Regions from separate parts of the Micromonospora sp. WMMD714 genome, predicted to be linked through region 2. Evidence: riboswitches for the same ligand, from Rfam matches in the RefSeq annotation. Region 2 holds a riboswitch; the other holds the start of a gene.

Region 1 (15,363 bases), 1.7 Mb from region 2:
TGCCGGACCGGATCCTCCTGGACCTGCCGGTTCCCGCCGCCCAGTACCCGCCCGAGCCATCTCATCTCGCCTCGTCTCCGCCGCCGTCACCGACCGCAGCCATGCTAGTGCGCCCCGGTGTCAGGGGTAGCGGACGCCGGTCAACTCCTCGACCACCGTCCAGAGCCGACGGCCGACGGCGGGGTCGGCGGCCTCCCGGCTGCACCGGACCTCGGTGACCGGACCCCAGGTCTGGAAGAACCGGGCCGGGCCGAAGAACTGGCCACCCCGTACCGCCGGGTCGGTGGCGGCCCGCAGCTGGGGCAGCGCGCCCTGCTCGACGGGCTGGGTGGCCAGCAGGCTGAGCCGGGCCAGCACCCGGCCGCGCCGGCCCTGGTGGGACCAGGCCCGCGGGGTCAGGTTGGTGCGGGTGACGCCGGGGTGGGCCAGCACGCTGAGCACCGGCGACCCGGTGGCGCGCAGCCGGCGGTCCAGCTCGACCCCGAAGACGGTGGTGGCGAGCTTGGACCGGCCGTACGCGGTGGAGCCCGAGTAGCCGCGCTCGATCATCAGGTCGGTGAAGTCCAGGTGTGCCCTGCGGTGGACGATCGAGCTGAGGCTGACCACCCGGGCCGCCCGCGCCGCGGCCAGGTTGCCCAGCAGCAGGCCGGTCAGCGCGAAGTGGCCCAGCAGGTTGGTGGCGAGGTGCAGCTCGTGGCCGTCGGCACTGGTGCGGCGCGGGCCGAGCAGCACCGCGCCGGCGTTGTTCACCAGCAGGTCGATCCTCGGGTGGTCGGCGGCCAGGGCCGCCGCGAACGCCCGCACCGAGGCCAGTGAGGCGAGGTCCAACTCGCGTACCTCGACGTCACCGCCGATCTGCTGGGCGGCCCGCCGGCCGGCAGCGGTGTCACGGACGGCGAGCACCACCCGTGCGCCCCGACGGGCCAGCGCGGTGGCGGTGACCAGGCCGAGGCCGGAGTTCGCGCCGGTCACGACGGCGGTGCGGCCGTGCTGGTCGGGGATGTGGTCGGCGGTCCAGGTCATCTGCTGCTCCCTGACGGTCGGCTGGGGTCACCGACGCTACGGCCGGGCCGGGCGGGACCGGTCGTACCCGGTTGCCTAGGTCCCGCAGACCTACCCGCGCCGGTCCGGGCCGCGTCACACTGGCGACATGACCCATCCGTACGCCCGCGAGCTCGGTGACTTCCTGCGCGCCCGGCGCGGCCGGCTGCACCCCCGCGACGTCGGCCTGGAGCCGGGCGGACGACGCCGGGTCACCGGGCTGCGCCGCGAGGAGCTGGCGCTGCTGGCCGGGTTGAGCACCGACTACTACCAGCGGATGGAGCAGGGCCGCGAGGTTCGCCCCTCCGACGACGTGCTGGACGCGCTCGCCGCCGCGCTCGGCCTCGACGCCGGGGAACGCCGACACCTGTTCACCCTGGCCCGGGCCGCCCGCCGGCCGGTGCCGGCCCGGGTGGACCACGGCCCGGAGCGGGTGCCGGAGAGCACCCGGCGGCTGCTGCGGGTGATGGACACCCCGGCGGTGGTGCTCGGCCGCCACCTGGACCTGCTCGCCTGGAACCCGTGGGCGGTGGCGCTGCTCGGCGACCCGGACGGCTACCCGCCGGACCGGCTCAACATGCTGCTGCTGATGTTCGACGAGGCGGCGACCCGGACCCGGCGGTGCGCGGCCTGGGAGCGGCAGGCGCTGGACTACATCGGCATGTTGCGGGCCGCGGTCGCCACCGACCCCACCCACCCCCGGGCCACCGCGATCGTCGGTGAGCTGAGCATCCGCAGCGCCGAGTTCCGCCGGCTGTGGTCCCGGCACGACGTCCGCGAGTCGGTCAGCGGCACCAAGACCTTCCAGGTCCCCGGGGTCGGCGACATCGTCCTGGACTGGGACACCTATCCGCTGCCCGGCAGCCCCGGCCCGGTCATGCTGGTCTTCACCGCCGAGCCCGGCAGCGCCGACGCGGACGCGCTGCGGTTGCTGGCTTCACTGCGGGCCACCGCGCGGTCGGGTGAGAGTTATCCGACACGCCCCCGCGACATCTAGTGTTGCCTCTCCCCCATCTACGCCATATATGGTGTGCCACGCAGCTGGTTCGGCCGGGCCCGGTGGTCCGGTCGAGGCAACAGGGAACCCGGTGGAAATCCGGGACTGCCCCGCAGCGGTGAGTGGGAACGACCGCCGTCATCGAGCACTGGACCGCGAGGTCTGGGAAGCGACGGCCAGTAGGCGACCGGTGGACCCCGGTCCGGCCCGCGAGTCCGAAGACCTGCCAGCGCGCCGTGCGCTGCCGCGCGCGGCGGCCTGAGGTCGCGCGGGACGACCGACGCCAGGTTCCGGGTCGGCCGTCGCGCCGCGCCCGTTGGCGTTCTCCCGCGTCCGATGGTCATCGGTGACGGCGAGGAGAGGTCATGACGGTCGTACAGGAGAGTCCCCCGCCCGGTGCCGGCGAGGTGGAGCCGCGCCGGCCGGTGATGCGGGTACGCCGGCCCGACGGCGGCACCGAGCCGGTGGACGTCGACCGGATCGTCACGGCCGTCGCCCGGTGGGCCGCCGACCTGGACGAGGTGGATCCGCTGCGGGTGGCCACCGCGACGGTCAACGGTCTCTACGACGGGGCGACCACGGCCGAGGTGGACAGGCTGTCGATCCAGACGGCGGCGGAGCTGATCGGCACGGAGCCGCAGTACTCCCGGCTCGCGGCGCGGCTGCTGGCCGGGTTCGTGGAGAAGGAGGTGCGCGGGCAGTCGGTGACGAGTTTCAGCGAGTCCGTCCGGTACGCCCACGGCCTCGGCCTGATCGCCGACGACACGGCCGCGTTCGTGGCCCGGCACGCACGACAACTCGACGACGCCGTCGACCCGGCCGGTGACCTGCGGTTCGAGTACTTCGGGCTGCGCACGGTGGCCGACCGGTACCTGCTGCGGCACCCCGAGTCGCGGCTGGTGGTGGAGACGCCGCAGTACTGGCTGCTGCGGGTGGCCTGCGGGCTGTCCGGGACGCCGGACGAGGCGGTCGGGTTCTACCGGCTGATGTCGTCGCTGGCCTACCTGCCGAGTTCCCCGACGTTGTTCAACTCGGGCACCCGGCACACCCAGATGTCGTCGTGTTTCCTGGTCGACTCGCCCCGCGACGAGCTGGACTCGATCTACGAGCGGTACCACCAGGTGGCGAAGCTGTCGAAGTTCTCCGGCGGCATCGGCATCTCCTGGTCGCGGGTGCGCGGCCGGGGCGCGTTGATCCGGGGTACCAACGGCCGGTCGAACGGGATCGTGCCGTTCCTGAAGACCCTCGACGCCGGGGTGGCGGCGGTCAACCAGGGCGGCCGGCGCAAGGGCGCCGCCTGCGTCTACCTGGAACCCTGGCACCCGGACGTCGAGGAGTTCCTGGAGCTGCGGGACAACACCGGCGAGGAGGCCCGGCGCACCCACAACCTCAACCTGGCCAACTGGATCCCCGACGAGTTCATGCGCCGGGTCGAGGCCGACGCCGAGTGGTCGCTGATCGACCCGTCGGACGCCCCGGAGCTGCCCGACCTGTACGGCGAGGCGTTCGACGCGGCGTACCGGGTGGCGGAGAAGAAGGCGGTCCGCACGGTGAAGGCCCGGGACCTGTACGGGCGGATGATGCGGACCCTGGCGCAGACCGGCAACGGGTGGATGACGTTCAAGGACCCGGCGAACCGGCTGTCCAACCAGACCGGCGTGCCGGGCAACACGATCCACCTGTCCAACCTGTGCACCGAGATCCTGGAGGTCAACAGCGACACCGAGACGGCGGTCTGCAACCTGGGCTCGGTCAACCTCGGCGCGCACCTGACCGGCGACGGCGTCGACTGGGAGAAGCTGCGCGCCACGGTGCGGACGGCGGTGGTGTTCCTGGACCGGGTGATCGACGTCAACTACTACCCGGCCGAGCAGGCGGCGGCGTCGAATCCGCGCTGGCGGCCGGTCGGGCTGGGGTTGATGGGCCTGCAGGACGCGTTCTTCGCGTTGCGCCTGCCGTTCGACTCGGTGGCCGCCCGGGAGCTGTCCACCCGGGTACAGGAGGAGATCTTCCTGACCGCGCTGGAGACGTCGGCCGACCTCGCCGAACGCCTCGGCGCGCACCCGGCGTACCCGCAGACCCGGGCGGCCCGGGGTGACCTGCACCCGGACCTGTGGGGTGTGGAGCCCACCCAGGCCGGGCGGTGGGCCGCGCTGCGCACCCGGATCGCGGCGCACGGCCTGCGCAACTCGCTGCTGGTCGCGATCGCCCCGACCGCCACCATCGCGTCGATCGCCGGCTGCTACGAGTGCATCGAGCCGCAGGTGTCCAACCTGTTCAAGCGCGAGACGATGTCCGGGGAGTTCCTCCAGATCAACACCTACCTGGTACGCGAGCTGAAGGCCCGCGGCCTGTGGACGCCGGAGATCCGCGACCGGATCAAGCGGGCCGACGGGTCGGTGCAGGGCATCGTCGAGCTGCCCGCCGAGGTGCGGGAGCTGTTCCGCACCGCGTGGGAGCTGCCGCAGCGGGCGCTGATCGACCTGGCCGCCGCGCGGGCGCCGTACATCGACCAGTCGCAGTCGCTGAACCTGTTTCTCAGCGCGCCGACCATCGGCAAGCTGTCCTCGATGTACCTGCACGCCTGGAAGTCCGGGCTGAAGACCACCTACTACCTGCGGTCGCGTCCGGCGACCCGGATCCAGCAGGCCACCGTCACCGTCGCCCCGGCCGTGACGGCCGACGCCGAGGCGCTGGCCTGTTCCCTGGAGAACCCCGAGAGCTGCGAGGCGTGCCAGTGACCACCGTCGACGAACCCCGCACCGCCGGGCGGCAGCTGCTGCTCGACCCCGGCATGGACCTCACCCTGCGACCGATGCGCTACCCGCACTTCTTCGACCGGTTCAAGGACGCCATCCGCAACACCTGGACCGTCGAGGAGGTCGACCTGCACGCCGACCTCGCCGACCTGGAGCGGCTCTCGCCGGCCGAGCGGCACCTGGTGTCCCGGCTGGTGGCGTTCTTCGCCACCGGCGACACGATCGTCGCCAACAACCTGGTACTCAACCTCTACCAGCACGTCAACTCCCCGGAGGGCCGGCTGTACCTGTCCCGGCAGCTGTTCGAGGAGGCCGTGCACGTGCAGTTCTACCTGAACCTGCTCGACACCTACGTCCCCGACGAGCGGGAACGCTTCGCCGCGTTCGCGGCCATCGAGAACATCCCGTCGATCCGGCGCAAGGCCGAGTTCTGCTTCCGCTGGATCGACTCGGTCTTCGCGCTGCGGGAGCTGCGTACCCGGGCCGACCGGCGGGCGTTCCTGCTGAACCTGATCTGCTTCGCCGCCTGCATCGAGGGGCTGTTCTTCTACGGCGCCTTCGCCTACGTCTACTTCCTGCGGTCCCGGGGCCTGCTCAACGGGTTGGCGTCGGGCACCAACTGGGTGTTCCGCGACGAGTCGATGCACATGGCGTTCGCGTTCGACGTGGTGGAGACCGTCCGGCGGGAGGAGCCGGAGCTGTTCGACGCCGAGCTGGAGCGGCAGGTGACCGAGATGCTCGCCGAGGCGGTCGAGTGCGAGGCGCAGTTCGCCGAGGACCTGCTCGACCAGGGCGTCTCCGGGCTGCCGCTGACCGACATGCGGGCGTACCTGGAGCACGTGGCGGACCGTCGGCTCGTCCAGCTCGGCATCGCGCCGCGCTACGGCGCGCAGAACCCGTTCGCCTTCATGGACCTGCAGGACGTGCAGGAGCTGTCGAACTTCTTCGAGCGGCGGGTGTCGGCGTACCAGGTCGGGGTCAGCGGCACGGTCACCTTCGACGACGACTTCTGACCCGGTGGGGCGGCGGCCCGGCCCGGTGGCGTACCCACCGGGCCGGGCCGCCGCGCGGTTCCGCGGTCGTGGGGCGCCCGTCGCCCGGGACCACGCCCGTGCGTCATTCGACCGACATCGGCAGACCGGGGCCGAATTGTCCACGAAAAAGCTCCACAAAAGTTACGCGCCCATAAAAATGACTTAAACGCATTAGACGTCGATCGATGTTGATGAAGCCTGGGCGCGGTGCTAGCATCTTGACTCAGATCTTGAAAGATCGTCGACGTATCCATCATCCGACACTCACACCGTCATCGCCCATTATTCCGAGGCAGAGGCTTCTTGTGCGTACGATGCTGCTATTCGACGGTCTCGGCGGAGCGAACGACGGGCTGTTACCGGCGCTACGCGCGCTCTATACAATTCCAGCGAACGCCACCTACTTCCACGCGACATTCCGCGTGCTCGACGAGGTGGCCGCCCATCTCGCACCGGCCGACCGGGTCCGATTATGCCCGGACGGCACGACGTTACGGCAGTGGCTGACGTCGACCACCGCACCGCCGGGCGGAATACCCCGGGACTCGGTCACCGCCGGCCTGTGCATCCACGTCCACCAGGCCTGCCAGCTCCAGCCGGTCCGGCGCCACCCGGACGACGCCGTCGCGGCGCTCGGCCACAGCATCGGCCTGCTGGCCGCCGTCCTGGCCGGCCTCGGCGTCCGCCGGACGGACGAGTACCTCGAGGTGGCGGCCGTCTGCCTGCGGTTGGCGGCGATCACCCTGGTGCGCGGCCAGCAGTACGCCGGGGGGCCGACGCCCGACCCCGGGGCGGTCGACCAATACCGGACCCGGGTCCGCCGCAGCGCCCCACCGGGGCCGATGGCCGCCCTGACCGGCCTGCGCCGCGAGGAGCTCGACGAACTGCTGACGGGGGCGGACGGCACGATCACGGTGAGCCTGGCGAACGCGGCGCGGGCACACGTACTCAGCGGCCCGACCGTCGAACTCCTCGACTTCTACCTCCGCCACGAGGCGACATTCGCGCGGACCGGCGCGACCTGGGCGTTCCTGAACAACACCATCCCGTTCCACAGCCCGCTGCTGCTGCCGGCGGTGCGCCGGATCGCCGGCGACCGCGACTTCGTCGGTCAGCTGCCGGGCGGCGACCGGCTGCGCCTGCCGGTGTACGCCACCGACGCCCCCCGCGATCTGCGCGACGCACCGGACCTGGTGGACGAGTTCTGCCAGCAGGTGCTGTCGCGCCCGGTCGAATGGGAACAGGTGACCCGGCACGCCGTCACCGACTCCGCCATCGACCGAATAGTCGACCACGGCCCCGGAGCAGGCGCGCGACGTTTCACGAAGGAATGTCTTCGCGACCACCCGCGCCGGGTCGCATTCGAGTCGGCACAACAATTCTCCACACCACCGGTCTCAGGAGGCCAGCGTGCGATGTCTGCTCTTTCCGGGCCAGGGCGTACAACGCCGGGGAATGGGATCGGGGCTGTTCGCCCAGTTCCCGGAGACCACCGCGCTGGCGGATGAGATCCTCGGCTACTCGATCGAGGAACTGTGCACCCGAGATCCGGACCGCAGACTCCGGGACACCCGCTACGCCCAGCCCGCCGTATTCGTGGCCAATGCCCTGCTGGGCCGGCAACGGATCGCCGAGCAACCTGACGGCTACCGGTTCTACGCCGGGCACAGCCTCGGCGAGTACAACGCGCTCTGCGCCGCCGGCATACTCGACTTCGAGACGGCGCTGCGCCTGGTGCGACGGCGCGGTGAGCTGATGGCCGACATCACCGGCGGCGGCATGTCCGCCGTCCAGGGGGTACCGGCGGCCTTCGTCCAGCGGGCGCTGCGCGAGACCGGACTGTCCGGGGTGCACATCGCGAACTTCAACGCCGACACCCAGACGACGATCGCCGGGGACCGGGTGGAGGTGGCCGTCGCCGCCAAGGCCATCGGCGCGCTGCCCGGTGCGCGGGTCGTCCCGATCAACGTGAGCGGCCCGTTCCACACGCCGCTGATGGCGTCGGTCGAGCCGGAGCTGCGGGCGGCGTTGGAGAGCTGCGTGTTCAGCGCCGGCACCGGCACCGTCGTGTCCAGCGTGACCGGTGCGGTCTTCCCCACCGACCGGGGCGCCGAGCTGCTCACCCGCCAGGTGTCCACCCCGGTGGACTGGGTGCGTGCCGTCGCCACGCTGCGCGCCCTGGGCGTCACCCAGTTCGACGAGGTCAACGGAAGCACGCTCGGCGCGCTCGTGAACAGGATTCGGTGAAGGGATGGACGCACGATGAGCATCGCGATCGTTGGCACCTCGGTGGAGCTGCCGGGGGTGGACGGCCTGGACGGGTTCTGGCGCGTCATCAGCACCGGCACCAGCCTCACCAGGCCGTTCCCCCAGCACCGCCGGGAGACCCTCAGCGAGTACATCCACTACGTGCGGGCCACCACCGTCGAGCCGGTGGACGACACCAGCCTGGACTTCCACCACGGCTGCTACCTCGACGCCGTGGACACCTTCGACTACGCCGTCTTCGGGATGACGCCCCGGCAGGCCATGCTGACCGACCCGCACCACCGGATGGCGCTGCGCGCGATGTACCTCGCGTTCGAGGACGCCGGCTACTCCGCGGACCGGCTCCGCGGCAGCCGGACCGGGGTCTTCGTCGGCTTCGCCACCAACCCCGGGTCGACCTACATGGACTACCTCGCCCGGATCGAACCGTCGTCCGGCCAGCAGGCGATCACCGGCAACATCCCGGCCATGCTGGCCAACCGGCTGTCCCACCTGCTCGACCTGCGCGGCCCGAGCCTGGTGGTGGACACCGCCTGCTCGGCCACCCTGGTCGCCCTGCACCAGGCGAAGAACGCCCTGCTGGCGGGGGACTGCGACATGGCGGTGGTCGGCGGCGCGCGGATCGTCTTCGCCCCGGTCAAGCACCCGCACACCAACATCGGCATCGAGTCGTCCGACGGGGTCACCCGCACCTTCGACGAGGCCGCCGACGGCACCGGTTTCGGCGAAGGCGCCGGCGCGGTGGTCCTCAAGCGGACCGAAGAGGCAATCGCCGACGGCGACCAGATCTACGCCGTCATCCGGGGCAGCGCAATCAACCACGACGGCCACACCGACGGCATCACCAGCCCGAGCTCCGAGGCGCAGGCCGAGCTGCTGCTCACCGCCTGGCGCAACGCCGGGATCGACCCGCGGACGCTCGGCTACTTCGAGGCGCACGGCACGGCCACCAGGGTCGGTGACCCGATCGAGCACGAGGGCATCAAGCAGGCCTTCGCCCGGCACACCTCGGACCGGAGCTTCTGCGCCGTGGGGACGGTCAAGGCGAACGTCGGTCACCTCTTCGAGGGCTCCGGCGTGATCGGCCTGTTGAAGGCGGTGGCCGTACTGCGCCACCGGATGCTGCCGCCGCAGGCCAACTTCGTGAACCCCAATCCCAAGCTCGACTTCACCTCCGGCCCGTTGTTCGTGCCGACCGCGCTGCAACCGTGGGAGTCCCCGGACGGGCCGCGCCGCTGCGGGGTGAGCGCTTTCGGCCTCGGCGGCACCAACGCCCACGTGGTGGTGGAGGAGTACGTCGCGCCGCCGGTCGAGCCCGCGCCGCCCGGCGAACACCTGTTCACGCTGAGCGCGGCCACCCCGAGGTCGCTGACCGGCCTGCTGCGCAGCTACCTCCGGTTCATCGACGACGGCGGGCTCGACGGGGTGGACTTCGCCGACGTCTGCCACACCACGCGGGTGTCGCGGTCGTCGCACCGCCACCGCGTCGCACTGGTCGTCACCGGCCCGGACGACCTCCGCCGGGGGCTGGAGGAGCTGCTCGCCGGTGGTGGGCAGCCCGCCCTCGACGGCCCGCTCGGCGAGGTGGCGCAGGACTACCTGCGGGGAGCGGCCGTCGACTGGCAGCGGCTGGCGGCGGGCCGGGCCTACCGCACCGTCCACCTCCCCCGCTACGTCTTCGACGACAGCACCGCCTGGCTGGATTTTCCGCAGAACTGGCGGGAGACGATGTCGTTGGAGCGCGCCACCGAGCAGCACCCGGTGATCCACGACGTGGAGCTGAGGCCGATGCCGGCACCCGCGCGGGTGGCCGACGACGCGCGGATCCTCGCCCTGGTGGATCCGGCCACCGACGCCGAGGCGGTGCTGGCCCCGGTGCTCTCCGACACCGGCCTGGTCGTCCGGCTCGGTGACCGGCTCTCCCCCGGCGACGAGGTCGTCGCCGCCGACAGCCCGGCGTCCTACGACCGTATCGCCCGGCTCGTCGAGGAACACGACATCACCCACCTGGTGTACGCGCTGGCCTTCGAGCAGACCGCGGCGGACGACATCGAGGAGATCGAGCGGCGGACGACGAAGAACCTGTACGGCCTCTTCCACCTGGCCAAGGCGCTGATGGCGGCGGGCACCAAGCTCGACCTGGTGGTGCTGACCCGCAACGCGGTGGCCGCACGCGACGGCGACGCGACGGCGGTCACCGAGAACGCCGCGCTCGTCGGCCTCGGCAAGGTGCTCGTCCGGGAGTACCCGTACATCCGGGTCAAGCACGTCGACGTCGACCCGGCCGTGCCGGCGGCTGCGCTGCGCGCGGAGCTGCTCGCCGACGAGTACGGCCTGTCGGTCCTGCGCGGCGACGAACGGTTGCGTGAGGTCTTCGTCGAGGTCACCGAGATCGAACCGACGGTCGGTGCGCAGGGCACCCGGCCCTACCTCAGGTCCGGGGGCACCTATCTGATCACCGGAGGCACCGGCGCGCTCGGGCTGGCGGTCGCCCGGGACTTCGTCGACGCCCAGCCCGACATCACCGTGGTGCTGCTCAGCCGGTCCGGGCTACCCCCGCGCGACCAGTGGGACGAGCTGTCCACGGCGGGGCCGGACGGCCCGGTGCAGGGCCGGCTGCGGGTAGTGCGGGAGCTGGAGTCGCTGGGCGCGTCGGTGCACGCGGTGGCGGTCGACGCGGGCGACAGCAAGGCCCTCGCCGAGGCGGTCGGCGGGCTCCGGCACCGGTACGGCCGGATCGACGGGATCGTGCACGCCGCCGGGCTGCCCGGCGGCAGCACCGTCATGTTCCGCCAGCTCGACGACTTCGACGCGGTGGTGCGGGCCAAGCTGCACGCGGCGTTCGTGCTCGACACGGTGACCCGGGACGACCCGCCGGACTTCATCGTCCACTTCTCCTCGGTCGCCGCGGTGTTCCCCGCCCCCGGGCAGGCCGACTACGCCGCCGCCAACTACTACCTCGACAACCTGGCCAGGGCGCAGGCGGGCCGGGACTGCCACGTGATCGCGCTGGACTGGGTCGCGTGGAAGGAGATCGGCATGGCGGTGGACTTCGGCACCAACGGCGACACCATGTTCAAGGCCATCCCGACCGGCGTGGGGCTGGCCGTCCTCGACGCCGGCCTGCGGTCGCGCCGGTCCCGGCTGTTCGGCGGGGAGCTGAACTACGGCGGGGAACTCGTCCACCTGCTGCGCTCCTACGACGTGGGGCTGTCCACCGACATCGAGGCCACCGTGGAGCGGCACATGCACGCGCTAGAGGCCCGGTTGGCCAAGGCCACCGAGAAGATCCGGGCCACCGTGTCGGCGGTGACGGTCGAGCTGGAGGGCCGGCCGGACGGCAACTACTCCGACACCGAGCGGTCGGTCGGGCAGTGTCTGGCGCTCGCGTTCGGCTACGACCGGCTCGACGTGGAGGCGGACTTCTTCGACCTGGGCGGTGACTCCCTGATGGCCGCCACCGTGGCCAGCAACATCTCGGTCTGCCACGGCGTGCCGTACGACGTGGCCGACCTGCTCGCCGACCGCACCGCCGCCGAGATCGCCTACCACGTCGAGGAGCTCGGCGAGTTCGGCGCCACCAGCAGCTGACCACGATCGGGGACGTCATGACCGACATGACCACTGGACCACCGGTTCGCCAGATCGTCGGCTTCGCCGTGCCGCTGACCGTCGCCAGCCTGTTCCAGCAGGTGTACCTGCTGGTCGACAGCATCGTCGTCGGGCGCTACGTCGGCATCGACGGGCTCGCCGCGGTCGGCGCGAGCGGACCACTGTTCTACCTGCTGAACGCGATGTTCATCGGGTTGGGGACCGCGTTCACCATCCGGCTGGCGCACCTGCGCGGCGCGCGGCAGGACCGGGAGCGACGCGACGTCGTGGTGGCCCTGGCCACGGTCACGGTCTGCTGGGCGCTGGGCTGCATGCTGCTGGTCACCGTGCTGGCCGGGCCGGTCCTGGCGCTGATGGGCATCACGGGTGACCTGGCGGAGCAGTGCGCCCACTTCATCGGGGTGCTGTCCGTCGGGTTCCCCGGCATCTTCGGATCCGCCGCGGTCAGCGCCTACCTGCGCGGGTTGGGCAACTCGCGGGCGGCGATGTGGGTGCAGGCGTCCGGGAACCTGATCAACATCGCGCTGGCGTTGTTCTTCGTCGGCGGGCTCGGGCTCGGCATCGGCGGCGCCGCGATGGCGACCGCGACGGCGACCACGGTGGCGATGGTGGTGGGTGTCGTCGCGGCGGGACGGCTCTATCCGCTGCCCCGGGGCCGGCCCAGCCGTAGGGCGGTGACCGGTGAGCTGTCCGACGCCACCCGGCTCGGCTTTCCGCTGGCCACCCAGCACATCATCCTCGCCGCCGGGATCATGGTGCTGGTCTGGATCATCGAGGCGTACGGCGAGGTGGTGATGGCGGCGTTCACCATCGTCTCGCGGATCGAGGCGTTCACCGCCCTGCCCTTCCTGTCGCTGTCCGGCGCGATGGTGACGTTCGCGGCGCAGAACCTCGGCGCCGGCCACACCGAGCGGGCGCGGTACGGCCTGCTGCGGGCGCTCGGGCTGACCGTCGGCCTGACGGTGCTGGTCTCCATCGTGGTCGTCGTGGCGCACCGCCCCATCGCCGCGCTGTTCACCGACGACGAGGCGACCCGCCGGGTCACCGGGCAGTACCTCGTGATCATCTTTCCGTTCCTGGCGCTCTACACCGTCATGGTCGTGCTGCACGGCTACCTCAACGGCGCCCGGCGGACGACCGCACCGCTGATCTGCACCATCGTCGCCTTCGTCATGGTGCAGCTCCCCTTCGCCTACCTGCTCAACGGGCCGCTGGGCATCCAGGCCGTGATGTGGGCCGTGGTCGCGAGCTGGACCACCGGGCTGACGTACACGGTCTTCTGCCTGCGTCGCGTCCTGGCGCCGCCGCGTGCCCCGCTCGCCGACACTCCGTCCCGCTCCGTGGAGGTGCCCAGCTCACCATGATCACCATGCGTACGACCGAGGTGGAGTTCCACGGTGGCCGTGTCCGCACCGCCCCGCTGACCTGGGGACAGGAGGTCATCTGGGACCTCATGCGCGACTGGGAGAACGCCCGGACCTTCGCCGTGCTCACCCGCTGGATGCCGGTCCCCCTGGTGCTGGGCCTCGACGCCGTGCGGGAGGGCATCGGCGACCTGATGCGGCGGCACGAGGCGCTCCGGACGCGGTACCACCGCACGCCCACCGGCGACGGCACCCAGGAGGTGCTCGCCGCCGGGTCGCTGCCGGTCGAACTCGTCGACCGGTCGATCGAGGACCCCACGGACTGGACGGACATCGTCACCGAGTGCCTGGCCCGCAACGCCGCGGGCGGCTTCGACCACGAGACCGACCTGCCGGTCCGCTTCTCGGTGATCCTCCAGGACGGCATCCCGATCCTGCTCACCTTCGCCGTCTCCCACCTGTCCGCGGACTTCATCAGCGCCGACCTGCTCGTCGCCGACCTGACCGCGCTGCTGCGCGCCCGGGTGGACGGCAGGCCGGTACCCCCGGCCCGGCCGGCGCTCCAGCCGGCCGACCTGGCGGCCCGCGAGGAGCGGCCGGAGGGGCAGCTGCTGGACATCGAGGCGACGAGGTTCATCCAGCGGCAGCTCAGCCGCACCCACCCGGACATGCTGCCGCCGCGGGCGACGCCCGTCACGCCACGGTTCCACCGGGGGCAACTGGAGTCCGACGCCGTCGCGATGGCGGTGGGACCGGCGGCCCGCCGGTACCGGACGACCCCCTCCACGATCCTGCTGTCCGTCTTCACGGCGCTGATGCGCAGTGTCCTCCCGGGGCCGGTCTGTCCGGTCGACATCATGCTGAGCAACCGCATGGAGCCTGAGCTGGCCACCATGGTGTGCAGTCTCAGCCAGGGCATCATGACGGTGGTCGAGCTGGGCGGCGACTCGTTCGCCGAGCTGGTCGCGCAGTGCACGGCCGTGCTGACCGAGGCGCGCAGCCACGGTCGGCACCGCCAACGCACCACCCTGGGACTGATCAGCAGGGCGGCCGCCCGACGCGGGTGCCAGTTCAACGACATCTGGTCGCAGCTTCCCGGACGCCCCCGCCCACCCGCCACCCTCGCGGAGCTGTCGGCGGTCACCGCCAGCAGCAGCTTCTCCTGGGTCGAGCGGGTAGCGGAAAAGAACAAGGATCTCTTCATGGGCATCCGGGGCACCGCGGAGCGCATCCACCTGTCCCTCTTCGTCGACACGGCCCTGCTGCCCCCCGGCGACATCCGGGCCTTCCTCGACACCTTCGAACGGACCGTCGTGACCCTCGCCTTCGAGGACGTCCCGCTGGACCAGGTCGCGCGCTGGTTCACCGAGAGCTGTGCCCGGTACGCCCGGGACCGGTGACGAACGGTCCGGGCGGCTAACGGGCGCGGGCCCGCGGCAGGACGAGGTGGTCGAGCAGCTGGGTCAACCCGTCCTCGCGCGGCGCCACCTCCAGCGCCCGGTCGTCGGTGAGGATCGCCTGCTGGAGCAGGTGCAGCCGCTTGGACGGCTCCAACCCCAGCTCCTGCACCATCGACGCCCGCAGCCGGTGGAACACCGCCAGCGCCTCGCGGCGCTGGCCGCTGCGGTGCAGCGCCACCATCAGCTGCGCGCACAGGTTCTCGTTCAGCCGGTGCTCGGCGATCAGCAGGGTGAGGTCGGCCAGCACGTCCTGGTGGTGACCGAGTCGCAGGCGCGCCTCGATGCACTGCTCGACGGTGGCGAGCCGGGTCTCCTCCAGCGCCTTGAGCCGGGGCCCGGCCACCACGCCGGTACGCACGTCGGCCAGCGCCGGCCCGCGCCAGAGGGCACAGGCGCGTACCAGCAGGGCCGCCGCGTCGACGTGGTCACCGGCCGCCAGCGCACGCCGGCCGGCCGAGGCCAACTGCTCGAACCGGCGCAGGTCGAACTCGTCCGGGCCGACCCGTAGCAGGTAGCCGCCGGGGACGGTGACCAGCACCCGCCGGGCCACCTCGGCGACCGGCACGTCGAGCAGGGCGGCGAAGCACTTGCGGAGCTGGAGCACGTACGTCTGGAGGGTGGTCGGCGCGCTGACCGGTGGGGACGTCCCCCACAGCTCCCTGGTCAACGCGGTGGCCGGCACGGTCTGGTCAGCGTGGAGCAACAGCAGGCCCAGCACGCTACGAGGCTTCGGGGCGGTCGGCGTGGCGGTGCGACCGGAGCGGGCGAGCACGAGCGGTCCCAGGATCTGGATCTCCATGGCCTCTCCCCCGGAAAGCGATCTGCATT
Region 2 (15,363 bases):
GACGACGTGGTCGCCGGTCAGCCGGTGTACCAGTCGAAGTGGGTCGACTGGAACCCGTTCGTCGACGAGATCCCCTATGCACTGCACATGCGCGACCGGCTGATCGCAGCGGGCTTCTCCCCGCAGGTGGGGGTGGTGGTGGACACCTCCCGCAACGGCTGGGGCGGCCCGAACCGACCCACCGGCCCGGCGACCTCGTGGGACGTGAACCGTTACGTCGACGGCAGCCGGCTCGACCGGCGGACGGTGGTCGGGAACTGGTGCAATCAGGTGGGCACCGGTCTCGGCCAGCGACCGACCGCCGCGCCGGAGCTGGGCATCGACGCCTACGTCTGGGTCAAGCCGCCCGGCGAGTCCGACGGCGCCAGCGCCCGCCCGGGTACGGGCCGCCCGTACGAGCCCCTGTGCGATCCGGACTACCTCCCGCCGCGCGGTTCGACGTGGCCCACCGGCGCGATGCCGGCGGCACCCCCGTTCGGGGAGTGGTTCCCGGCGCACTTCCGCCAACTACTGGTCAACGCCTGGCCGCCGCTGTAACTACTCGCGACTCCACCAGGTTCTGAGGTTCCCCCGGTTTGCCGGAGGGTTTGATGTTCCCCGGGTTTGGTGGAGTTGGTTTGGTTGACTTTCGTGTATTTCACTGAGGAGGGGTGAGCAGCCGCCGTGGATCGTCTCGGACGAGTTGTGGGCTGAGGCCGAAGCTCTGCTGCCACCCCGTCAGCCACGGCGGTACCGCTGTCCGGGGCGCAAGCCTCTGGATGACCGCAAGGTGTTGTGCGGGATCCTGTTCGTGCTCCACACCGCGATCGCGTGGGAGTACCTGCCCCAGGAACTTGGCTTCGGGTCGGGGATGACGTGTTGGCGCAGGTTCCGGGATTGGAACGACGCCGGGGTGTGGCAGCGACTGCATGAGGTGCTGCTGGGCAAACTGCGGGCCGCCGGGCAGTTGAACATGTCCCGGGCGGTGATCGACGGCCCACGTCCGGGCGCTCAAGGGCGGCCCAAAACCGGTCCGAGCCCGGTCGACCGCCGCAAGCCAGGCTCGAAACACCACGTCATCACCGACGCGGGCGGCATCCCCCTCGCCACCGCCCTGACCGGCGGCAACCGCCACGACGTCACCCAGCTCATGCCCCTGGTCGACAAGATCCCCCAGATCAGAGGCACCCGCGGCCGGCCACGGCAACGACCGAAGAGGATCCACGCCGACCGCGGCTACGACTACGACTGCTCCCGCCGCCAACTTCGCGCCAAGGGCGTTACCCCGGTCATCGCCCGACGCGGCACAGGACACGGCTCCGGACTCGGTGCCCGACGCTGGGTCGTCGAGCAGACCATCGCCCTGCTGCACTGGTTCCGCCGACTACGCATCCGCTGGGAAATCCGCGACGACATCCACCAAGCCTTCCTCACCCTCGCCTGCGCCATCATCTGCTGGCGCCGACTCCACCGCCCAAAGAGTTTGGAGTTGCAAGTGACCGGTATTGGCCCTAGCCCAGGGCATCCCGTCGATCGCTGGCCGATCTACCAGTGGTGACGCAGTTCACTCAAGTGAGATTATCCTTCGCATGACGAGGCCCTTGCCGCCACCGCACCGCTCCCGAGGCCAGGTCTGGGCAAGTGTGCTCGCCTTCCTGAGTGCGGCCATGGGCATCGTCGTGGCGGTAGTCGCCGCTACTGTGATCGGATCAATCAACGAGCAGTTCGATCGCATGACCGGCAGTCCTCCCACAGGGCCGATGACGTTCGCTGTGGTCATCACCGTCATCGTGAGTCTGCTCATGATCGTCTTTGGCGTGTGGTGCTATCTCGCAGGCTCGCGCACTGGGTCAACGGCCGTGACCGCCGCCTGGGCGCTGTTCTCGATCGTGCTGTGCACCGCCTGCATCACGCCAGGGTGGTTCACCGGCGCGTTCCTCTACGCGGATCCTGGCGGCTCCGGCCGCTACAGATACATGGCCTTCGTCGAGCTAATCCCGAGCTGGCTTTCCACCACCTCACTCGCGCTGGCCATCGGCAAGGTGGTGACGTTCTTCGCCGCGGCGATACTGTTGTCGGCGACGCACTCACGAGCCGCCCCGGCCGACAGGACTGCACCACCTGCTCCGGTTGTCCCACCGCCCGCTCGGGGGTAAGACTGCGGACCTTTGACAGCGGCCATTAAGCCCACCGAGCAGACCCCGAAGCTGCGGCCAAACTCTCGGCGGACGAAACCTCTCGAATCACCCTCTGAACCTTGCCGCTGGGATTCAGCATCTCACCTCCGCCGCAGTCCGCGATGTCAGTCATGCCTGCTCCTGCGTGTTGTGCTGTCGGGTGGGGTGTATGCGTAGGGTGCAGCTGATGCGGCGGTGGTCGGAGGGCCAGGTGGTGGGATGTGGATTTGGTAGGTGCCGGGTATGACGGTGGCGGTGTTGAGGAGGGCGTGGTTGGCGAGGATGTAGTCGGTGTGGAGGCCGTGGGGGCCGTTGGTGGTGGGTGGTAGTGGGGTGGGTGTGTGGGGGTCGGGTCTGCTGCACCGATAGGTGACATCTGAGATGGCTTGCCCTGACGGTGAGCTGGAAGGATGTCGCTGTGCCCTGCCGGCGCAGCCCGCTTTGCGAGCAGCCTTAACGATGCGAAGAAACAATCGGCAGGCACCAAGACCAACCTTGGCTTGACCGCTGGTCAAGATGCGCTAGCCGCCGCCAGCTTGACCGATCCTGGTCCCCAGAACGCGGACGAGGGCATATCCATCGATAAGATATGCCCTCTGAGCTGCGTCGGGACGGCCGGATTCGAACCGACGACCCCTTGACCCCCAGTAGTCCGGTGGCCCAGCGGCATGCTCGCGCATGTTTGTCCAGGTCGCTCCAAGCATAATCCGGCCGAGTAAAGGAGTCGTAGCACCACTGCCTCGCCAAGCATCGACCAACTCCTGTCGACAAGCAGCGCGCAGCGACTTGCCTCCCATCCCTCGACCACACTGTTGAAACTGGTGGCCGGCCTCGACTGGGCGGAACAGCGGTCCCATGATGATCCCAGTCGAGCACCTGAGCCTCGACGACCACGGATGAGCCGGTCGCTGTCTTGCGCACGTGTAGGCGCGACGGTATGCGCCTGCGCAGTTCCGCGACGTGGCTGACCAGTCCGACGGTCCGGCCACCGGAGCGCAGGGCGTCGAGCGTGTCGAGCACCTGATCGAGCGCCTCTTGATCGAGACTGCCGAAGCCCTCGTCGACGAACAGGCTACCGAGTTGGGTGCCGCCTGCCTCGGCCAAGACGACATCGCTGAGGCCGAGGGCAAGACACAGCGAGACCAGGAAAGTCTCTCCGCCCGAGAGCGTGGCCGGGCGGCGCTCCTGGCCAGTCCACGCATCGATGACGGACAGGCCGAGACCGTTTCGCCCGGCGCGGCGGCCTGTGTCTGACTCGGTGACGTGGCGCAGCAGGTAGCGGTTGTGGGTGACCTGTCCGAGGCGGGTGTTCGCGGCCGTCACGACGTGCCGGAACCGGTGGGTCAGCACGTACGTGGAGAGGGTCATTCGGGTATTGCTGTCGGTGCTCTTGCCCTCGACGAGTTGGGCGAGCCGGTTGGCGATCTCGTACTCCGCGCGGATGGGCTTCCATTTGGCGAGGGCGTTGACCAGGTCGGGGCCCAGTTGCTTCAGTCGGTCGTGTTGCCGGACGGCAAGGCCGCGCTGGGCATGCAGTTCGGTGGCACGTTGCCTCGCGGTCTGGTAGGCCTGTTCGCTGCCCTCGACGTCCGGTGGTGGTTCGTGTGCGGCCGTGAGCAGTGTGGGGTCCTGCACTCGTCCTGCGATCTTGTTGTACTCGCTGTCGAAGGCGTCGATTCGTTCCTGCAGTTCGGCCAGCTCGGGGTTGGCCAGGGCTGCGCTACGCGCTGCCACGGCGTCGGCGAACTCCGACAGGTGCAGGTGATGGTGCGCCTCACGGTGGGCATCGGTGAGTTCCTTCGCTGCCTGTCGCCACTCCCCCAGGCTGCTCGCTGCGGCCTTGACCTCAGATCCGAACCCGCAGGCGGGTGCCTCGGGTGCGTGGGGTGGTCGACTTCGCGTTGCGGCGACGTCAGCGATACGTCACCGTCCTGATCGACGCGGTCATCCGTGAACGCATCGACGTGCTGCCCGACCGCAAGGCCGCAACGCCAGAAACGTGGCTGCGCGATCACTCGGTGTCGAGGTGGTATGTCGGGACTCCTCCGGCGCCTACGCCGATGCGGTCCGCCGCGCCTTGCCCGACGCGTTGCAGGTCGCCGACCGCTGGCACCTGTGGCACAACCTCGCCGAGGCCGTGCGCAAAGAGGTCACCGCCCACAGCTCATGCTGGGCCAAAGCAGGCCCACCGCCGCAGGACGGCGGACGAGCGGTGGACCACCCGGCAGCGGTGGCAACAGGTGCACGGCCAGTGCAATGCTATCGGCCGGCGCGCCGAGGAGACGGCCGAGGCCGGTACGGACGCGGGCCAGGTCGTCGGCGCGCTCGGCGGCGGCACGATAGCCACCTACCTCCGCCTCGTGTCTCAGGTGCCCCATCACCCCTCCGTCACAGGGGTGGCAACGACGAGCCCGCGCCTTCGAGGAAGACGTGCGCGCCGCCGCGAGTTACGTCGGTGCGACGCGCCTCATCTGCGGCTATGGATCCTATTCGATAGCAGCGTCTTCCACGCGAGTTCTCGCCGCAGCGGGTCCACTGCTGCCAGACAGCAGGGATCACCGCGCGGTCTTCGTACCCGAATTCGATTACGTGGATGTGATTCCAATCAATACGGCACTGCGACGTTGGGATCGTCAAGTGCGGTGGTTACTAACGCGATTCTGCAAGCGACGTGTGCGGCCGTGGCGATACCACCGTAGGATGCCTGGATTTCCTACTTCACAGCATAACTGCACACCTCATGGAGCATCCTAGGAAATCCGGTTACTTGGTTGACCTTCGTCGCGTCAGGGACGTGTAGAAGAATCTGTGCAGTCCCTGCTCAGCGCGACGTGTTAGGAGGGGCCTGGTGATAACGCGACACGGCACCCCTGGTGGATCGGCCCCAGGATGAGGCGGACCGGCCCGAGCGGTGACAGCGGTCAGACAGGTCGGCCTCTGCGTGGGCCTCTGAGGAGAGCACCGTGTAGGGCTGCGGAAGGGTCGGCACTGAGATCGAGTCGGTCCGGCGCGACGTTCGCGCGGACGAGCAGGTCGCCGACGGCGGCGATCATGGCGCCGTTGTCGGTGCAGAGTCGAGGCGATGGTACGCGTAGCCGCACGCCGGCGGTTGCGGCACGTTGTTCGGCGAGGTGCCGCACCCGACTGTTGGCGGCGACACCACCGACGAGGAGCAGCGTGTCCGCTCGGTGGTCGCGGCAGGCGGCCAGGGCTTTGTGCGTGAGGGTGTCCGCGATGGCTTCCTGGAAGGAGGCGGCGACGTCGGGCACGGGTACGGGCTGGTCGGCGTTCTTCTCGATCCAGCGGGCTACGGCGGTTTTGAGACCGGAGAAGGAGAATTGGTAGGGCGGGTCGTGGCGGCTGGTCATGGGGCGGGGGAAGTTGATGGCGTCGGGGTTGCCGTCGCGGGCGATGCGGTCGATGGCGGGTCCGCCGGGGTAGGGCAGGCCGAGGAGGCGGGCGACTTTGTCGAAGGCTTCGCCGGCGGCGTCGTCGACGGTGTCGCCGAGGTGGATGACGGGGTCACGTGCGAGGTCGCCCAGTAGGAGGAGTGAGGTGTGCCCGCCGGAGACGATGAGTGCGACGCAGCGGCGGGGTAGGGGGCCGTGTTCGAGGGTGTCGACGGCGGCGTGACCGGCGAGGTGGTGAACGCCGTAGAGGGGTACGCCGAGGCTGAGGGCGTATGCCTTGCCTGCGGCGAGGCCTACCTGCACGGCGGTGGCGAGCCCGGGACCGGCGGTGGCGGCGACGGCGTCGATGTCGCCGAGGCCGATCCCGGCGCGGTCGAGGGCGTGCCGGACCATAGGGGTGACGGCGTGCAGATGGGCGCGGGCGGCGATCTCGGGTACGACGCCGCCGAAGCGGGCGTGTTCGTCCATGCTGGTGGCGAGGGCATCGCCGAGCAGGACGCCGTCGGCGACGATGCCGACGCCGGTCTCGTCGCAGGAGGTTTCGATGCCGAGGACGACCGGCATCGGTCAGGCGTCCTGCGCCGTGCCCGCGCCGACGCCCGGGTGTTCGGCGCTGGCGGCGAGGATCTCCTTGCGGAGCTTGGTGGGGAGCCGGTCGACGTAGGCGAGGCCGTCGAGGTGATCGACCTCGTGTTGGAAACAGCGGGCAAGGGTGCCGGTGCCGTCCAGCCGGATCTCCTGGCCGTGGATGTCGAACCCGGTGACGGTGGCGGTGGCGCAGCGGGCCAGGTCGGCGTGCTGGCCGGGCACGGACAGGCAGCCCTCCGAGTCGGTCACCAGCTCGCGGTGCTCGGGTAGGTGCAGAACCGGGTTGATGACGGTGGCGATGGTGTGGGTGCCGGTGGCGTCGGGGCAGTCGACGACGAAGATCCGCGCGTCGACGCCGATCTGGTTGGCGGCCAGACCGACGCCGTGGGCGGCGTACATGCTGGCGAACATGTCGGCGACGAGCTGGGCGAGGGCGTCGTCGAAGTCGGTCACCTCGGCACAGCGGCAATGCAGCACAGGGGTGCCGTAACGGGTGATCGGACGCGGAGTGCCGGTCGAGGTCTGCACAGTTGCCCATCATAGGCAATTGCTATTCCATGGCATTAAGGGTTCTTCTACTGTGTGACGTTGCTGGCTGTGCACGGGGGCGGGCAGCGGTCGGGGGTGGGTGGCACGACGTCTGGCGCGGTGGGCCCGTACGTGGTTGCGGGTGGCACACCGGTCAGAGCAGAACCGGCGGCGTCGGTTACTGCTGTCGTCGAGGAACGCGGTCTGGCATCGGGGTTCCGCACAGACGCCGAGCCTGTTGATGCCCCGTTCACACAGCCAGACAGCGAGTCCCCACAGGGCGGTGGCAAGGTACTCGACTACAGGGGTGCCGGACGCGGCGACGTGGATACGCCAGTCGACCGCGCAGGTGCCGGAGATCATCGGCCGGACCCGATACCGGGCCAGCAGGCCGTTGAGCCGGTCGATCGCCTGCCGCTCATGGCCGGCTGCCACGGTCTGGAACACCTCGCGCAAGCGGTGCCCGGCCACTCTCAGTGTGTGCAGGTCGGCTTCCGTGACGACATCGCGGAACCGAGGCTCCTCCGCCAGCAGTGCCTGCGCGTCCGTACGGTCTTCGAGCTGCGTGTTGGCCAGTGCCGTCGCGCGGAGGGCCAGCGAGTAGCTGTCGGTCGGCCCGCCGCTGCGGCTGCCCACCCCGGTGCGGTGAGCGCGTGCCGGGCGCTCGGGTCCGACCGACACCGGGGCGGGGCGTGTGCCGGCGGGTGCGGTCCTCAGCGGGCCGTTGTTCGGCACCGCGCACACCGCCCGTAGACCACGACACCGCGGGGCTAGCCGGATAGTTCCGTATCGATCCCGACAGCGTGGGCGGCGGCGACGCTCGCGGCGACGGCCTCGGCCGGTAGCTGCCGCATGTCGCCGCAGGTGCCGCGGACAGCGTGGTGATGGGCGTCGTCGGCGAGCCCGAAGGTCATCGTCCTGCCGACCGGCACGGTGTGGGCGATGCCCAGCTCGACCAGTTGCCGCAGCACCCGATGCACCGTTGACAGTTCCACGGCCACACCATGGGCGAGGAGGGCTTGATACAGCTCGTTCACGGTGAGGTGCCCGCGGCCACCTACGGCGTGGGCGAGTTGGTCGAGCACTCCGCGGCGGGCTGCGGTGTTGCCCAGGCCAGCGCGGCGTAATCGCTGCACCGCGGCGTTCACCCGCTCGGTCTCCGATGTGGTCAACCACCGCTCCTCGCCGCACGATCACCGGTTCTATTGCAAAATAGTGGCAAGAGCATCAACTTGGCAGCAACCCCGAGGAGTTCTGATGGCGGTTTACACCCTGCCCGATCTGCCCTACGACTACGGCGCCCTGGAGCCGGCCATGTCGGGGCAGATCCTGGAGCTGCATCACGACAAGCACCACGCTGCGTACGTCAAGGGCGCCAACGACGGCCTGGAGCAGCTCGCCGAGGCCCGGGCGAAGGGGGACTTCTCGACCCTGGTCGGCCTGGAGAAGACGTACGCGTTCAACCTGTCCGGGCACGTACTGCACACGATCTTCTGGGGCAACCTCTCCCCGGACGGCGGTGACCGTCCCGACGGCGAGCTGGCCGCCGCGATCGAGGAGCACTTCGGCACGTTCGACGCGTTCGCCGGGCAACTGTCCGCCGCCACCAAGGGCGTGCAGGGCTCCGGGTGGGGCGTGCTGGCCTGGGAACCGCTCGGACAGCGGCTGATCGTGGAGCAGGTCTACGACCACCACGGCAACGTCGGCCAGGGCTCCATTCCGCTGCTGGTCTTCGACGCCTGGGAGCACGCCTACTACCTGCAGTACAAGAACGTCCGGCCAGACTACGTCGACCGGCTGTGGAACCTGGTCAACTGGTCGGACGTGATCGCCCGCTTCGACGCCGCCCGCGCCACCACGCCAAAGATCTGATCGGCGTGACCAGCCCCACCCCGGCAGCGGCCGAACTGGTCCAACGCGCCGCCGGGGTCATCGCGGCCAAGCACCGCGGTGACCTCGGTGGCGCCGAGGAGCTGCTCGCCGCGTTCGGTTCCGAGCAGGCCAAAAGCCTCGGGTTCTACCTCCTGGCAGACCTGAGCCTCGGGCTGCTCCGCGCGCAGAGCGGCCAGTCCATGGACGATCTCGTGCAGGAGCTGTCCCTGCTCGTCGCCGCCACCGCCACCCCGCCCGACAGCTGACGGCGGTGGTCATCCGGTCGGTGCCGCCGGCACCACCAGACGTGCCGACGGCACCGACCGGAACCCGCGCTCGCGCAGCGTCTGCCGCCTTCCCCAGCCGACTCGCTGGCCGCACCGCGCCACGGGCAGTCGTCGACCGGGGGGCGTCCCGAACCACCTCACCTTCCTGCCAATAGAATGCAGTTGCAGAGAGGCGGCAATAAGGGGGCGTTGTGCAGACGGCGGAGATCAAGCAGCGCTTCTTGGCACACTTCGAGGCCAACGGACACACGGTGGTGCCCTCGGCACCGCTGCCCGCGATCTCGGATCCGAACCTGCTGTTCATCAACGCCGGAATGGTGCAGTTCGTCCCCTACTTCCTCGGCCAGCAGGCCGCGCCCTACCGGACGGCCACGTCGGTGCAGAAGTGCATCCGCACGCCGGACATCGACGAGGTCGGCAAGACCAGCCGGCACGGCACGTTCTTCCAGATGAACGGCAACTTCTCGTTCGGCGACTACTTCAAGGCCGGGGCGATCCCCCTCGCCTGGGAGCTGTCGACCACCCCAGTGGAGCAGGGTGGTTTCGGGTTGGACCCGGAACGGATCTGGGCGACGGTCTACCTGGACGACGACGAGGCGTACGACCTGTGGCTCAAGACCGGCGTGCCGGTCGAGCGCATCGTGCGGCGGGGCAAGGCGGACAACTTCTGGTCGATGGGAATCCCCGGCCCGGCGGGTCCCTGTTCCGAGCTTTACTACGACCGCGGCCCGACCTACGGCGCCGAGGGCGGCCCGGAAGTCGACGAGGATCGCTACCTGGAGTTCTGGAACCTCGTGTTCATGCAGTACGAGATCACCGACGTGGCGTCGAAGACCGACTTCCGGATCGTCGGCGAACTGCCGAACAAGAACATCGACACCGGGATGGGCTTGGAACGGATCGCCTCGATCCTGCAAGGGGTGGACAACCTCTACGAGATCGACGAAGTGCGTCCCGTCCTGGCCAGGGCCGCCGACCTGACCGGCAAGCGGTACGGCGTGCACTCCGGGCAGGCGGCCAGCCAGTCCCACCCCGACGACGTCCGTCTACGGGTCATCGCCGACCACGTCCGTACCGCGCTCATGCTCATCGGCGACGGGGTCACCCCGTCCAACGAAGGCCGGGGCTACGTGCTGCGGCGGATCATGCGCCGTGCGATCCGCGCCATGCGGCTGCTCGGCTGGCAGGGCAAGGCTCTGCCTGAGCTGCTTCCCGTCGCCCTCGACTGCATGGCCCCGTCGTACCCGGAACTCGCCGCCGACTTCGACCGCATCTCCTCAGCCGCCTACGCCGAGGAGGATACCTTCCTTGGCACGCTGCGCGCCGGCACCACCATCCTCGACACCGCGATCGCCGAGACCAAGAAGGCCGGACGTTCGTCACTGCCCGGCGACAAGGCGTTCCAACTACACGACACGTACGGCTTCCCGATCGACCTCACCCTGGAGATCGCGAACGAGCAGGGCCTGACCGTGGACGCCGACGGGTTCCGGGCCCTGATGACCGCGCAGCGCGCCCGCGCGAAGGCCGACGCGAAGGCCCGCAAGACCGGCCACGCCGACCTGTCCGCCTACCGGACGGTGCTGGACGCGCACGGGCCCACGGACTGGTTGGCCTACGAAACGCTCGACACCGAATCCCGGGTCGTCGCGATCTGGTCCGGCGGCGCCACGGTGGACACCGCCGAGGCCGGTGACATGGTCACCGTCGCACTGGACCGCACCCCGTTCTACGCCGAGAGCGGCGGACAGGACTCCGATGCCGGCCTGCTCACCGGCCCAAACCTGCGCGCCGAGATCATCGACGTCCAGCGACCGGTCAAGGGTCTGATCGCGCACACCGTCCGGATCCTCGACGGCAGCCTCACCGTCGGTGAAACGGTGCACGCCGCGGTCGACGCCGAATGGCGCATCGGCGCCCGGCAGGCCCACTCGGGCACGCACGTCGTGCATGCCGCGCTGCGCCAGGTTCTCGGGCCGAACGCGCTGCAGTCGGGCTCGTACAACCGGCCCGGTTACCTGCGCCTGGACTTCGCCTGGCGCGGTGGCCTGACCGAGACCACCCGCAGTGAGATCGAGGAGATCGCCAATCTGGCGATCCGTCGTGACCTGCCCGTCGAGGTCCGCCACCTGCCGCTGGCGCAGGCCCGCGCCGAGGGTGCCCTGGCTCTGTTCGGCGAAACCTACGACGACACCGTCCGGGTCGTCGAGATCGGTGGCGAGTGGTCCCGCGAGCTGTGCGGCGGCACTCATGTCGCGCATTCCGCGCAGATCGGCTCCCTCGCGCTCACCGGCGAATCATCGGTCGGTGCCGGCCAACGTCGCATCGAAGCAGTCACCGGAATCGAGGCGTTCCGGTACCTGGCCCGCGAACGCGACCTCGTCACCCAGCTCGCCGCCCAGCTCAAAGCCCGCCCCGAGGAACTTCCCGACCGCATCACCACCCTGCTGGCGCGACTCAAGCAGACCGAACGCGAGGCCGACGACCTGCGCGGCCGGCTCATCGACCTGGACGCCGACACGTACGCCGCCAACGCCATCGACCTCGGCGGCCTCGCCTACGCCGGTATCACGACCACCGGCGACGCCCGCCGTCTCGCCGAGAAGGTCCGCGATCGCCTCGGCCGCCGCCCCGGCGTCGTCGGCGTCGTCGCCGGTGCGAGCATCGTCGTCGCCGTCACCCCCGCCGGCGTGCAACGCGGCCTGGCCGCCAACGACCTGATCAAGCGTCTCCTGGCGGGAAAGGGCGGTGGCAGCGCCGCGTCCGCCCAGGGCAAAGCCGACGCGGATCCGACAGAGCTGCTCGACCGGCTGCGGGACCTCACCCGCGCCGCATGACACCTGACGCCGCTGCTCTGCTGACCGGGATGCAACGCGCTGTGGGGATCGTCGCTGCCCGCCACCGCGGCGACCTCCCCGGCGTCCAGGCGCTCACCGACGCGTTCACCGACGACGCCGAACGCGCCCAAGCCTTCCTCCTGCTCACCGAACTCGCCCTCGCCATCACCAGCGACCACACCGGTAGGGAGTTGCCCGCCATCGTCCGGGAGATCTCCCTGCGCATCGCCGCCCTCGCCGCCGCTGACTGACCGTCCCACCACCTAAGGTCCCGCCGCCACCGGCCGGGCACCCGCCTGCCGAAAGAACCTCATGAGCGCCGGCACTGTCGTTCGTTCCCTCGATGGCAGCAATGTCGTGCTCGGCGAGGTTGGTCAGCGGGTCCTGCTAACCCGTACCTCGTGCTCTGCCTCGCCACCTCGGCCTGCCGCATGGACTGGCTCGACGGCAGCCCACCCCGGCACCTCAACGAACAGGTGGGCGTAGCCACCTACCGGCGCATCTCCCCGGTACACATGCTCACCAACCAGACCCACAGCCTGTACCGCAACCGCCTCATCGAACTGCTCGACCTCGGCGAGGAAGCCTCGGGAAAAGCACTGTTGCCCGGCTCGGGGCCGCGTAGCGGAGGATCCAGACGTCGTGCAGACGGTCGAGGTGGCTGGCCATCCATAGCCGAGCAACGCGAATCGTGTTCCGCGCCTCGGACGCCGGCCGCGGCAGGCGGCGATGGGGCGTAGGATCGCGGGCGGTGCTGGTTCGCCTCTCCCGTTTTTCGGGTGGGGCGTCGTAAGAGGGAACCCGGTGTGAGACCGGGACTGCCCCGCAGCGGTGAGTGGGAACGACCGCCGTCAACGAAGCACTGGACCGCAAGGTCTGGGAAGCGACGGCCAGTAGGCGACCCTGTGTCACGCCCACGAGTCCGAAGACCTGCCAGCACTGCGCGTACCGCCGGTACGCGCCGTCGGCGGCCTCTCGGGAGGGCCAGGGCGGAATGTCGGCTACGCCGGGCGTATCCGTCTTCCTCTCTCGCGTGGTCGCCGGTCACCGCGAGGGAAGGACCATCTGTGACCACCTCATTCGGGCAGAGCACCGTGCTCGGCTATCCCCGGATCGGCGCCCACCGCGAGTGGAAGCGGGCCGTCGAGGCGTACTGGGCCGGCACGCTGGATGCCGCCGGTCTGGAGGACGTCGCCACCGGGCTACGTGCCGACGTGTGGCGGACGCTGCGCGACGCGCGTCTCGACGCGATCCCGTCCAACACGTTCTCCTACTACGACCACGTGCTCGACACCGCCGTCGCGGTCGGTGCGGTCCCCCGCCGGTTCGCCCGGCTCGGCCTCGGGCAACTCGACACCTACTTCGCCATGGCCCGTGGCGTCGATGCGGCGCCAGCGCTGGAACTTACCAAGTGGTTCGACACCAACTACCACTACCTGGTACCGGAGATCGATCCCGACACCGTGTTCGCGGCGCATCCGGAGAAGGCCCTGGGCGAGTACGCGCAGGCGCGTGACCTGGGCATCACCACCCGGCCGGTGCTGGTGGGTCCGGCCACCTTCCTGCTGCTGGCCAAGGGTGACGATCCGTTCGGCCGGCTCGACGACCTGGTCGACACGTACGCCCGGATCCTCACCGCCCTGGCCGAGGCGGGCGTGGCGTGGGTCCAACTGGACGAGCCTGCCTACGTCGCCGACCGCAGCCCGGCTGAGATCGAGGGTCTGCGGCACGCCTACCGACGCCTCGGTGAGCTGCCCCACCGGCCCCGGATCTTCGTCGCCACCTACTTCGGTGACCTCGGCGACGCGCTGCCGGCGCTGCTGGACACCCCGGTCGAGGCGGTCGGCCTGGATCTGGTCGCCGGTGCGGGCAACCTGCACCGGCTCGCCGCCGCCGGTCCCCTGCGCGGCAAGACCGTCGTTGCCGGCCTGGTCGACGGGCGCAACGTCTGGCGCACGGATCTGCGCGCCGCTGTCGCCGCCGGCGCGACGGTCGGCGGACTGGCCGACCACGTGGCGGTATCCACGTCCTGTTCGCTGCTGCACGTCCCGGTCGACCTGTCCGCCGAAACCTCCCTCGACCCGCAGTTGTCCGCGCGGCTCGCGTTCGCCCGGCAGAAGGTCGACGAGGTGGTCCTGCTCGGCCGCGCACTACGCGACGGCACCACCTCCCTGCCCGCCCCGCTGCCGCCCGTCCCGGCGGCTTGGCGTCACGACGACGTCCGCGGTCGGTTGGCCGCGCTGCGCCCCACCGACCGGCAACGCGCCGACTATCCGTCCCGGGCCGCCCGCCAGCAGGAACGGTTGGGGCTGCCGGACCTGCCGACCACCACGATCGGATCGTTCCCGCAGACCACCGAGCTGCGCAGAGCCCGCGCCGCGCACCACGCCGGCACCCTCGACGACGCCGGCTACACGCAGCGGATGCGCGCCGAGGTGGAGCAGGTCGTCCGGTTGCAGGAACGGCTGGGCCTGGACGTGCTCGTGCACGGTGAGCCGGAACGCAACGACATGGTCCAGTACTTCGGCGAACAACTCGACGGTTTCGCGGCCACCACGCACGGCTGGGTGCAGTCCTACGGCTCCCGCTGCGTCCGCCCGCCGATCATCCACGGGGACGTGGCCCGACAGGTTCCGATGACCGTCGCCTGGTCCACCTACGCCCAGTCGCTGACCGACCGTCCGGTCAAGGGCATGCTCACCGGCCCGGTCACCATCCTGGCCTGGTCGTTCGTCCGTACCGACCAGCCCCTGGCCGACACCGCCGACCAGGTCGCGCTCGCGCTGCGCGACGAGTGCCGCGACCTGGAGGCTGCCGGCATCCGGATCATCCAGGTCGACGAGCCCGCCCTCCGGGAAACCCTGCCCCTGCGCCGGGCCGACCAGAAGGCGTACCTCGACTGGGCCGTCGGTGCGTTCCGGCTGGCCACCAGCGGGGTCGCCGACGACACCCAGATCCACACCCACCTGTGCTACAGCGAGTTCGGTGAGGTGATCACCGCCATCGACGCCCTCGACGCCGACGTCACCAGCATCGAGGCGTCCCGCTCGAAGATGGAGATCCTCGACGACCTCGCCGCGATCGGCTACCGCCGGGGCGTCGGCCCCGGCGTGTGGGACATCCACTCGCCCCGCATCCCACCCCACCACGAGGTGGTCGACGCGCTCCGCCGGGCCGTCGCGGCCGTGCCCGCCCGACGGTTGTGGGTCAACCCGGACTGCGGTCTGAAGACCCGCACCTATGCCGAGGTCGAGGCGTCCCTCCGGCACCTCGTCGCCGCTGCCGCCGAGGTCCGTCGGAGCTGACCGGGCCAGTCCGGGCGGGCTCCCAAGGGAGTCCGCCCGGACCCCGAGCCGTCCGCGCAACTCACCTACCGGCAGGGTCGGGCGGCTCAGGAGAGTGCCGTCGGATGCGGTGCGGTGTCCGGGTGGGTGTCGCGGTGGTTCATGTCGTCGGTGCGGGCATGACCGGCGGTCGCGGGATCCGCTGGGCGTCTGCCAGATCCCTGATCCGGCTGTCGGCATCGCGGTGAGCCCCGCAGCAGTCCGGCGTCGAATCGACGATCTGCCGGATGTCGGTGAGCAGTGTGCTCAGGGCTTTCACCTGGTCGGTCAGGCTGCGGTTTCGCGCTTCGCGGGCGCCGAGTTGCCGGCGCGCGGAAGCGAGACGTTCGTAGTCCGCCGCC

What was found. A riboswitch is a leader RNA that binds a small molecule or an ion and turns the genes downstream of it on or off. The one in region 2 is predicted to bind cobalamin.
Region 1: linked by a shared signal. The riboswitch ahead of O7625_RS19045 (ribonucleoside-diphosphate reductase subunit alpha) and the one ahead of metE (5-methyltetrahydropteroyltriglutamate--homocysteine S-methyltransferase) in region 2 are both predicted to bind cobalamin.

The regions. Positions count from the first base shown of each region.
Region 1 is NZ_CP120744.1:4,403,143-4,418,505, reverse strand. Features, by position in the region: gene O7625_RS19060 (hypothetical protein) at 1-65, opposite strand, end outside; gene O7625_RS19055 (oxidoreductase) at 121-1,023, opposite strand; gene O7625_RS19050 (helix-turn-helix transcriptional regulator) at 1,151-2,038, shown strand; cobalamin riboswitch at 2,067-2,284, shown strand; gene O7625_RS19045 (ribonucleoside-diphosphate reductase subunit alpha) at 2,404-4,779, shown strand; gene O7625_RS19040 (ribonucleotide-diphosphate reductase subunit beta) at 4,833-5,810, shown strand; gene O7625_RS19035 (hypothetical protein) at 6,146-7,339, shown strand; gene O7625_RS19030 (acyltransferase domain-containing protein) at 7,287-8,078, shown strand; gene O7625_RS19025 (SDR family NAD(P)-dependent oxidoreductase) at 8,094-11,690, shown strand; gene O7625_RS19020 (MATE family efflux transporter) at 11,717-13,075, shown strand; gene O7625_RS19015 (condensation domain-containing protein) at 13,081-14,475, shown strand; gene O7625_RS19010 (AfsR/SARP family transcriptional regulator) at 14,492-15,334, opposite strand.
Region 2 is NZ_CP120744.1:6,139,613-6,154,975, forward strand. Features, by position in the region: gene O7625_RS26075 (glycoside hydrolase family 6 protein) at 1-537, shown strand, start outside; partial or broken gene O7625_RS26080 (IS5 family transposase) at 668-1,438, shown strand; gene O7625_RS26085 (hypothetical protein) at 1,623-2,135, shown strand; gene O7625_RS26090 (SMC family ATPase) at 2,610-3,890, opposite strand; partial or broken gene O7625_RS26095 (transposase) at 4,022-4,405, shown strand; gene tsaD (tRNA (adenosine(37)-N6)-threonylcarbamoyltransferase complex transferase subunit TsaD) at 5,078-6,130, opposite strand; gene def (peptide deformylase) at 6,134-6,682, opposite strand; gene O7625_RS26110 (CGNR zinc finger domain-containing protein) at 6,692-7,417, opposite strand; gene O7625_RS26115 (transcriptional repressor) at 7,453-7,854, opposite strand; gene O7625_RS26120 (superoxide dismutase) at 7,940-8,554, shown strand; gene O7625_RS26125 (superoxide dismutase) at 8,560-8,820, shown strand; gene alaS (alanine--tRNA ligase) at 9,033-11,678, shown strand; gene O7625_RS26135 (superoxide dismutase) at 11,708-11,929, shown strand; cobalamin riboswitch at 12,417-12,631, shown strand; gene metE (5-methyltetrahydropteroyltriglutamate--homocysteine S-methyltransferase) at 12,746-14,983, shown strand; gene O7625_RS26145 (hypothetical protein) at 15,123-15,363, opposite strand, start outside.